Regions from separate parts of the Cupriavidus oxalaticus genome, predicted to be linked through region 2. Evidence: predicted binding sites of a transcription regulator. Region 2 holds the regulator's gene; the other holds the start of a gene.

Region 1 (4,417 bases), 460 kb from region 2:
CCGCGTTCCTTCAGGTCGCGCACCAGGTAGTCATTGACCACGGTGAACTCGCCCGACAGGTTGGACTTGACGTACAGGTTCTGGAAGGTCGGCTCGATGCAGGCGGACACGCCGATGATGTTCGAAATGGTCGCGGTCGGGGCGATCGCGATGCAGTTCGAGTTGCGCATGCCGTGCTGCTTGATGCGGGCGCGCAGGCTGTCCCAGTCCATGGTGCTGGACAGGTCCACTTCCAGGTAGCCGCCGCGCTCTTCGGCCAGCAGCTTGAGCGAGTCTTGCGGCAGGATGCCACGGTCCCACAGCGAGCCTTCGTAGGTGCTGTAGCGGCCGCGCTCTTCAGCCAGCTCGGTCGAAGCCTGGTAGGCGTAGTAGCACACGGCTTCCATCGAGGTGTCGGCGAACTGCACCGCGGCCTTGCTGGCGTACGGCGTGCGCAGCACGTGCAGGCAGTCCTGGAAGCCCATGATGCCCATGCCGACCGGACGGTGGCGCAGGTTGGAATTGCGCGCCTTGTCGACAGCGTAGTAGTTGATGTCGATCACGTTGTCGAGCATGCGCATCGCGGTGCGCACGGTCTTCTGCAGCTTGGCGTGATCCAGCGCGTAGGTGCCGTCAGCCTGCTTGGCCAGGTGGGCGACCAGGTTGACCGAGCCCAGGTTGCAGACGGCAATCTCGCTCTCGTTGGTGTTGAGCGTGATTTCCGTGCACAGGTTGGAGCTGTGGACGACGCCGACGTGCTGCTGCGGGCTGCGGATGTTGCACGGATCCTTGAAGGTGATCCACGGGTGGCCGGTCTCGAACAGCATGCCCAGCATCTTGCGCCACAGTTGCAGCGCCGGCAGCTTCTTGAACAGCTTCAGTTCGCCGCTGGCGGCCTTGGCTTCATAGCCCAGGTAGGCGCGCTCGAATTCCTTGCCGACCTTGTCGTGCAGGTCCGGGCAGGTGGCGGGCGAGAACAGCGTCCACTCGCCGCCTTCCATCACGCGCTTCATGAACAGGTCCGGGATCCAGTTGGCCGTGTTCATGTCGTGGGTGCGGCGGCGGTCGTCGCCGGTGTTCTTGCGCAGTTCCAGGAATTCTTCGATGTCCAGGTGCCACGTTTCCAGGTAGGCGCAGACGGCGCCCTTGCGCTTGCCGCCCTGGTTGACGGCGACGGCGGTGTCGTTCACCACCTTCAGGAACGGGACCACGCCCTGCGACTTGCCGTTGGTGCCCTTGATGTGCGAACCCAGCGCGCGCACGTTGGTCCAGTCATTGCCCAGGCCGCCGGCGAACTTGGACAGCAGCGCGTTTTCCTTCAGCGCTTCATAGATGCCTTCCAGGTCGTCGGAGACGGTGGTCAGGTAGCACGACGACAGCTGCGAGCGGCGGGTGCCGGAGTTGAACAGGGTCGGCGTGGACGACATGAAGTCGAACGACGACAGCAGCTGGTAGAACTCGATGGCGCGCGCTTCGCGGTCGGCCTCGTTCAGCGCCAGGCCCATGGCCACGCGCATGAAGAAGGCCTGCGGCATTTCGATGCGGGTTTCATCGATATGCAGGAAGTAGCGGTCGTACAGGGTCTGCAGGCCCAGGTAGTTGAACTGGAAGTCGCGGCCGGCGTCGAGCGCGGCGCCCAGGCGGGCCAGGTCGTAGGTGGCCAGCTTTTCGTCCAGCAGCTCGGCTTCGATGCCGCGCGCGATGAACTTCGGGAAGTATTCGGCGTAGCGGGCCGACATCTCCGTCTGGGTCACTTCGGCGCCCAGGATTTCCTTGCGGATAGTGTGCAGCAGGATACGGGCGGTGACCTGGCTGTAGGCCGGGTCCTTTTCGATCAGGGTACGCGCGGCCAGGATGGCCGAGTCGTAGACCTGCGTCATCGGCACGCCTTCATACAGGTTCTTCAGCGTTTCCTTCAGGATCGGCTCGGCGCTGACGGCATCGCCGAGGCCCGAGCAGGCGTTGTCGATCAGGGCGTGCAGCGCGACGATGTCCAGCGGCTTGGTCACGCCGGCGTCGGTCACGTTGATCTGGATGCCGGACTGCTGCACGCGGGCCACGGCCTGGGCGCTGGCGCTGGCGCGCTCCTGGGCGCGCTTCTCGCGGTACAGCACGTAGGCGCGGGCCACTTCATGCTCGCCCGAGCGCATCAGGGCCAGCTCGACGTGGTCCTGCACGTCTTCGATATGGATGGCACCACCGCTCGGGCGGCTGCGCACCAGCGCGCGCACCACGTTGTCGGTCAGCTGCTCGACGATCTCGCGCACGCGCGCGGAAGCTGCGCCCTGCCCGCCGTTGACGGCGAGGAAGGCCTTGGTCATGGCGACGTTGATCTTGGACGGCTCGAACGCCACCACGGCGCCATTACGACGGATGATCTTGTGATCCGGGTAGCTGGTGGAAGCGGCGCTGGAGGTCTGTGCGTTCGGTGCCTGGCTGGCAACGCCGGCGGCGGCGCCACCCGTGGTGAGTTCGTTCTGGGCCGTTTGCATGTGGTTTTTACCCTGGATAAAAGAGACAAAAGAGTCCCTGGCGAAATGCGGCGGAAAAGAAGGATCCGTTTCGGTGTGACCGCGCACGGACAAACTGCCTTTGCGTGAACATTTCGCCAGGGACTCTTTGTGATTCGCCAGCCTTGCGGAGGTTTCCGGATGGGTTGCACACACTGTGCAACCGCCACCTCACACTTGGGCCAGCCCCCGGTTTGACTACTAGATATAGTGGGTGCTGCTGAAAACTTGGCTAAGTATAGTGAAACGAATCCGAATGACCAGTCTTGACAACCGCTATTTGAGGGTCGTTTCACGGTCGGGCTGGCGGGTGCGGCAGCGCCACATGCCCGGGAGCCTAGTACTCACAAGGGTTTCGGCGAAACCGTTCGCAACTGCACATTTCACAAAAATTTTTTTGATTGTTGCGAGCATGCGATAGCCCCTCACCTGCATGGGGCATGTGTGCCTGAAAGGGGCGCACGACCATTGGGAATGACGTTACGAATTCATCACCCCGTGGTATGGCGATAGGGCAACATGCCCGGCGGCACGGCTGCATCGGCGGCAAGGCGGTCCCAGTCGAAATGCGGGCCGGGATCGGTCTTGCGTCCCGGCGCGATGTCGCTGTGGCCGGCAATCGCGCGCACCGGGTAGACCGCCATCAGGGCCGGCACCAGCGCGGCCACGGTGTCGTACTGGGCGGAGGTGAACGGCAGATCATCGCAGCCCTCGATCTCGATGCCGATCGAGAAGTCGTTGCAGCGCGTGCGGCCGAAGAAGTCGGACTGGCCGGCATGCCAGGCGCGCTGCGTGCACGGCACGAACTGCACCAGCTCGCCCTGCCGCGTCACCAGGAAGTGCGCGGACACCTGGACCTGGTGGATGGTGGCGAAGAACGAGTGCTTGTCCGGGTCGAGCCGGTTCTGGAAGAACGCCTCGATGTCGCCGCTGCCGAACTGGCCGGGCGGCAGGCTGATGTTGTGCAGCACCACCAGGTCCACCGGCATGCCGGGCGGGCGCTGGTCGAAATTGGGCGACGGCACGCGGCGGGCGGCGGGCACCCAGCCGTCGGCGTCGGGCAGGAAAGCCTGCGCGGGCTGGCTGGGCCCCGTCATGGCGTGCCCTCGCCCGCGCCGTCGCCGGCGTTCTCGGCCACGCCGCGGTCGGCGGCGTCCATGGCTTCGCGAATGCCCAGCTGCTGGATGCGGTAGCGCAGCTGGCGCAGGTTCAGGCCCAGCAGCGGCGCAGCGGCGGTACGGTTGAAATTGGTCTGCGCCAGCGCCTGCAGGATCAGCTCGCGCTCCACGACTTCGAGCCGGGCCGGCAGGTCGATCGGGAAGACGATGCCGCGGCAGGCGCGCTCGGTGGCATCGTCAGCGGGTTCGGGCTGGGCGGTGGACGGTGCGGCGGGCTGCGAGGCGGGCTGTGAGGCGGCCTGTGAGAGGCGCTGTGACGCGGCAGCGGGTTCGGCCACTATCACTGGCGCGGGCCTCGCCGCGGGCGGCATCGGCGCCCACATGCCCGGCGCGCCCCAGGGGGCGTACTGCGTCGCAGGCAACGGTGACGCCATCGTGGGCGCGGGCGCCATCAGCCCGGCGCCGGGCGCGCCGGCATCCAAGGGGCCGAGGTCGGCCACCTCGATCTGATCGCTCTCGGCAAAGGCGTAGGCGCGCTCGAGCAGGTTCTCCAGTTCGCGAACGTTGCCCGGGAAGCGGTAGGCGGCCAGCTGTTCCAGCGCGGCCGGCGCCAGGCGCTTGGGATGCGGGTCGCCGTAGCGCACCGCCAGGTGGTCCAGGATGGCGCGCGCCAGCACCGGGATGTCTTCGCCGCGCTCGCGCAGCGTGGGCATGCGCAGCGCCAGCACGTTCAGGCGGTAATACAAGTCCTGGCGGAACTGGCCGGCGGCGACCATCGCGGCCAGGTCCTTGTGGCTGGCGCACATCACG
Region 2 (4,417 bases):
ACGGTGCCGGCACGTCGGTCTCCAATGTGCTGGGCGACATCGTCAACTCGTCGCCGATCTACGTGAAGGCGGCCGACGCCGGCTATGACTACCTGAATGCCGACGGCGGCAACAGCTACTTCGGCTTCCTCGCCAACAACCGCAACAACCGGCGCGCGATGATCTACGTCGGCGCCAATGACGGCATGCTGCATGGCTTTGATGCATTGACCGGGGAGGAGAAGTTTGCCTACGTGCCCAATCAGGCCATCGTCGGCGCCAATTCGGTCAAGGCGCTGGCCTCGCCGGACTATATCCACCGCTTCCTCGTCGATGCCACACCCAGCGCCGGCGACGCCTACATCCGCCGCGGCAGCGAAAGCACGGCGAGCTGGCGCACGGTGCTGGTCGGCGGCATGGGCGCCGGCGGCAAGGGCATGTTTGCGCTCGACGTGACCGACCCGTCGGCCTTCGACGAGAAGAAGGTCATGTGGGAGATCGCCGCCGATAACGACAATGACCTGGGCTATACCTTCGGCACGCCGGTGATCGGCCGCGTCAACAGTGGCAAGTGGGTGGCGATATTCGGCAACGGCTACGAGAGCGGCACGGGCAAGGCGGTGCTGTATATCGTCGACCTGGCCAACCCGTTTGCCGGCAATGGCATCCAGAAGATCTATGCCGATGCGAAGGAGACCGCCGTCACCGGCAACAACAACGGACTGGGCAGTCCGGAAGTGGTCTACGACGACAACCTGACCATCCAGGCGGTCTACGCCGGCGACCTGAAAGGCCGGCTGTGGAAATTCGACCTCTCGGGCGACAACCCGGCGGCGTGGAGCGCGCGCATGGGCACCACGCGGGGCGCGCCGCTGTTCACCGCGCAAAGCGCCGCGGGCACGGCTCAGCCGATCACCGCCGCGCCGACCGCGCTGGTCAATCCCAAGGATCCGAAGAAAGGCTTCCTGCTGACCTTCGGCACCGGCCGCTTCCATGATGCCGCCGATACCGCGGCCACCGGCTACAACTCGGTCTACGGCGTGTGGGACAACAATGCTGCCGCGGCGACGCGCAGCGACCTGCGCGCGCAGACGCTGGCGCTGGGTTCGACGATCGTGGATGGGGTGTCGCGTCCCGTCCTGACGCTCAGCAGCAATGCGGTCGACTACACCACCCGGCGCGGCTGGTACATCGATCTGCTGACGCAGGGCGAGCGCGTGGTGGTCAAGCCGAAGACAGACGCGGAGCGGCTGGTCGTCACCACGCTGACGCCGTCGACCGACGAGTGCGTCGGCGGCATCAGTTCCAACCTGCTCGACTTTGCCGCGCTGACCGGCGCCGCGCTGCCGTACGCGGTGCTCGACGTCAACGGCGACGGCAAGGTCGACGGCGACGACAACATCAAGGTCAACGACAAGGTGCTGGTGGTATCGGGCATCGCGCAGCAGGGCAACTTCGGCTCGACCATCTTTACCGGGGGCAGCGGCGGCAGCGACCACCTCAAGGTCGCCAGCGCCACCACGGGCGATGTCATCAGCGTGGTGGAGAAAGGCAATATCGCCCGCAACCGGCTGTCGTGGAGGCAGATCTCGCAATGAACGGGTACCGTAGCCGCCGCGTGCGGACCATGGGCGGCATGACGCTGATCGAGCTGATGGTCGCGGTATCGATCCTCGGCATCCTCGCCGCCATCGCCATCCCCAACTACACCGAGCATGTGCGGCGCGGCTACCGCACCGATGCGCGCGGCATGATGACCGAGGCGGCGCAGCAGCTGGAGCGCTTCCGCTCGGTCAACGGGCGCTATGACCAGGACAGCGCCGGGGCGGCGTTTGCCTTGCCGGCGGCGTTCCGCACCTCGCCGCGCGACAGCAACCGGGTGCGCTACAACATCTCGCTGGTGGCCAATTCGCTGACGGCGAACGGCTATGTGCTGCAGGCCGTGCCGGCCGATGCGGCGGATGCCTGCGGCACCTACCTGCTGGACCAGGCGGGCACGCGGCTGAACGCGGTCGGGGCGAATCCCGCCGCTTATCTGCAGAACTGCTGGGAACGTTGACGGTGGGGCAGGGCGCTCAGCGCTTGCTGTTGCCCGCGGTCACTTCGGCGAGCACATCGGAGAATTCGGAAACGTCCTCGAAACTCCGGTACACCGACGCAAACCGGATATAGGCGATCTTGTCGAGCTTGCGCAGCTCGCGCATCACCAGCTCGCCGACCTGGCTGCTGGCGATTTCCTTCTCGCCCAGCGACAGCAGCCTTTCCTCGATGCGGGTGATGGCTTCATCGATGGCCTCGGCCGAGACCGGGCGCTTGCGCAGCGCCAGGCGCATCGAATCCTTCAGCTTGGCACGCGCGTAGTCGACGCGCGAACCGTTTTTCTTGACGATGGCGGGAAAGAACAGCTCGATCCGCTCATAGGTGGTGAAGCGGCGGTCGCAGGACTCGCAGCGGCGGCGCCGGCGCACGGCATCGCCGTCTTCCGACATGCGCGTGTCGAGCACCTGGGTATTGGAATGACCGCAAAAGGGGCATTTCATGCCGGACCACCTTCAGTTGAATGCCGTCGCCTGTACCGCGTGGGTGTCCTGCGCAGGCGAGGCGGGTTGGCTAGGCCCGCAAGCCGGACCGCCCGCGTCATGGGGCAGGGCGCGGCATGCGGGGCTGCCGGCCACCCTCGCGGGTGGCCTGGAAGCATCAGCCGTAGACCGGGAAACGCTTGGTCAGGGCAGCGGCCTGCTCGCGCACGCTGGCGATGTTGGCGGCGTCGTGCGGGTTGTCCAGCACGTCGGCGATCAGGTTGCCGACGATGCGCGCCTCTTCTTCCTTGAAGCCGCGCGTGGTCATGGCCGGCGAGCCAACGCGGATGCCCGAGGTGACGAAGGGCTTTTCCGGGTCGTTCGGAATCGCGTTCTTGTTCACCGTCAGGTGCGCCTCGCCCAGGATGCGCTCGGCGTCCTTGCCGGTGATGTTCTTGGCGCGCAGGTCGACCAGCATCACGTGGCTTTCGGTGCGGCCCGAGACGATGCGCAGGCCGCGCGCGATCAGGGTCTCGGCCAGCACGGCGGCGTTCTTCACCACCTGCTGCTGGTATTCCTTGAACTCGGGCGTCAGCGCTTCCTTGAACGCCACCGCCTTGCCGGCGATCACGTGCATCAGCGGGCCACCCTGGATGCCGGGGAAGATCGCCGAGTTGATGGCCTTCTCATGCTCGGCCTTCATCAGGATCACGCCGCCGCGCGGGCCGCGCAGGCTCTTGTGCGTGGTGGTGGTGACGAAGTCGGCGTGCGGCACCGGGTTCGGGTAGACGCCCGCGGCGATCAGGCCGGCGTAGTGGGCCATGTCCACCATGAAGTAGGCGCCGATCGACTTGGCCACCTTGCCGATGCGCTCGAAGTCGATGCGCAGCGCGAAGGCCGAGGCGCCGGCGATGATCAGCTTGGGCTTCTTATCTTGCGCCAGCTTTTCCAGCGCGTCGTAGTCGATGTCTTCCTGCGCGTTCAGGCCGTAGCTGACCACGTTGAACCACTTGCCGCTCATGTTCAGCGCCATGCCGTGGGTCAGGTGGCCGCCTTCGGCCAGGCTCATGCCCATGATGGTGTCGCCCGGCTTGAGCACGGCGAAGTACACGCCCTGGTTGGCCTGCGAGCCCGAGTTGGGCTGCACGTTGGCGGCTTCGGCGCCGAACAGCTGCTTGACGCGGTCGATGGCGAGCTGCTCGACCATGTCGACGAACTCGCAGCCACCGTAGTAGCGCTTGCCGGGATAGCCCTCGGCATACTTGTTGGTCAGTTGCGAACCCTGCGCGGCCATCACGGCCGGCGAGGTGTAGTTTTCGGAGGCGATCAGCTCGATGTGGTCTTCCTGGCGCTGGTTTTCCTTCTGGATGGCGGCAAAGACCTCAGGGTCGATCTGGTCGATCGTGAAACGGCTGCGTTCGAACATGGCGAGACTCGTCTGAAAAAAGGGAATCCGATTCAAGCATCGGGAGCATCGGTCAGGGCGCGCGGGGAAGGCTAGCGGCGACCGGCGCTGGCGGCACTTTGCAGCCGTCGGCGCAGGGCGCACCCTGCTTCCCATTCGCTGCCCAGGCGAGCGGCAGGCGTGTGCAACAACACGCCAGAGAACTTGCGCTTCCTCGTGGTAGTACCCACTGACTTCGCCAGTCGCGCAAGGTGGAATGGTTGCGCGCAGTGTAGCGCGTAGAGTGCGCCCGCTGCAAGCCGTCAACCCGCCAGCCAAGGCTGGTCAAGGGCTGGCCAGCAACTTGCTGTTGCAAACTCGTACTGCGGGTTTACACGAAACCGCGTTCGCTCTCCGTTACAATCGCGGCCATGACAAACTTTGTCTGGACCCTGCGGGTGTACTGGGAAGACACCGACGCGGGCGGCGTAGTGTTCTACGCCAACTACCTCAAGTTCTTCGAACGGGCCCGCAC

Evidence for each region. The regulator NrdR, encoded in region 2, represses ribonucleotide reductase genes. The targets are predictions, from matches to a motif close to CACNANATNTNGTG.
Region 1: a site for NrdR is predicted at 2,689-2,702, ahead of JTE92_RS27665 (ribonucleoside-diphosphate reductase subunit alpha). Genes of this name have one in related genera too.

Annotation. Positions count from the first base shown of each region.
Region 1 covers NZ_CP069812.1:3,304,645-3,309,061, forward strand. The annotation lists gene JTE92_RS27665 (ribonucleoside-diphosphate reductase subunit alpha) at 1-2,471, opposite strand, end outside; gene ampD (1,6-anhydro-N-acetylmuramyl-L-alanine amidase AmpD) at 2,981-3,586, opposite strand; gene JTE92_RS27675 (sigma-54-dependent transcriptional regulator) at 3,583-4,417, opposite strand, start outside.
Region 2 covers NZ_CP069812.1:2,848,699-2,853,115, reverse strand. The annotation lists gene JTE92_RS25610 (pilus assembly protein) at 1-1,577, shown strand, start outside; gene JTE92_RS25605 (type IV pilin protein) at 1,574-2,038, shown strand; gene nrdR (transcriptional regulator NrdR) at 2,055-2,519, opposite strand; gene glyA (serine hydroxymethyltransferase) at 2,677-3,924, opposite strand; ZMP/ZTP riboswitch at 4,058-4,159, opposite strand; gene ybgC (tol-pal system-associated acyl-CoA thioesterase) at 4,314-4,417, shown strand, end outside.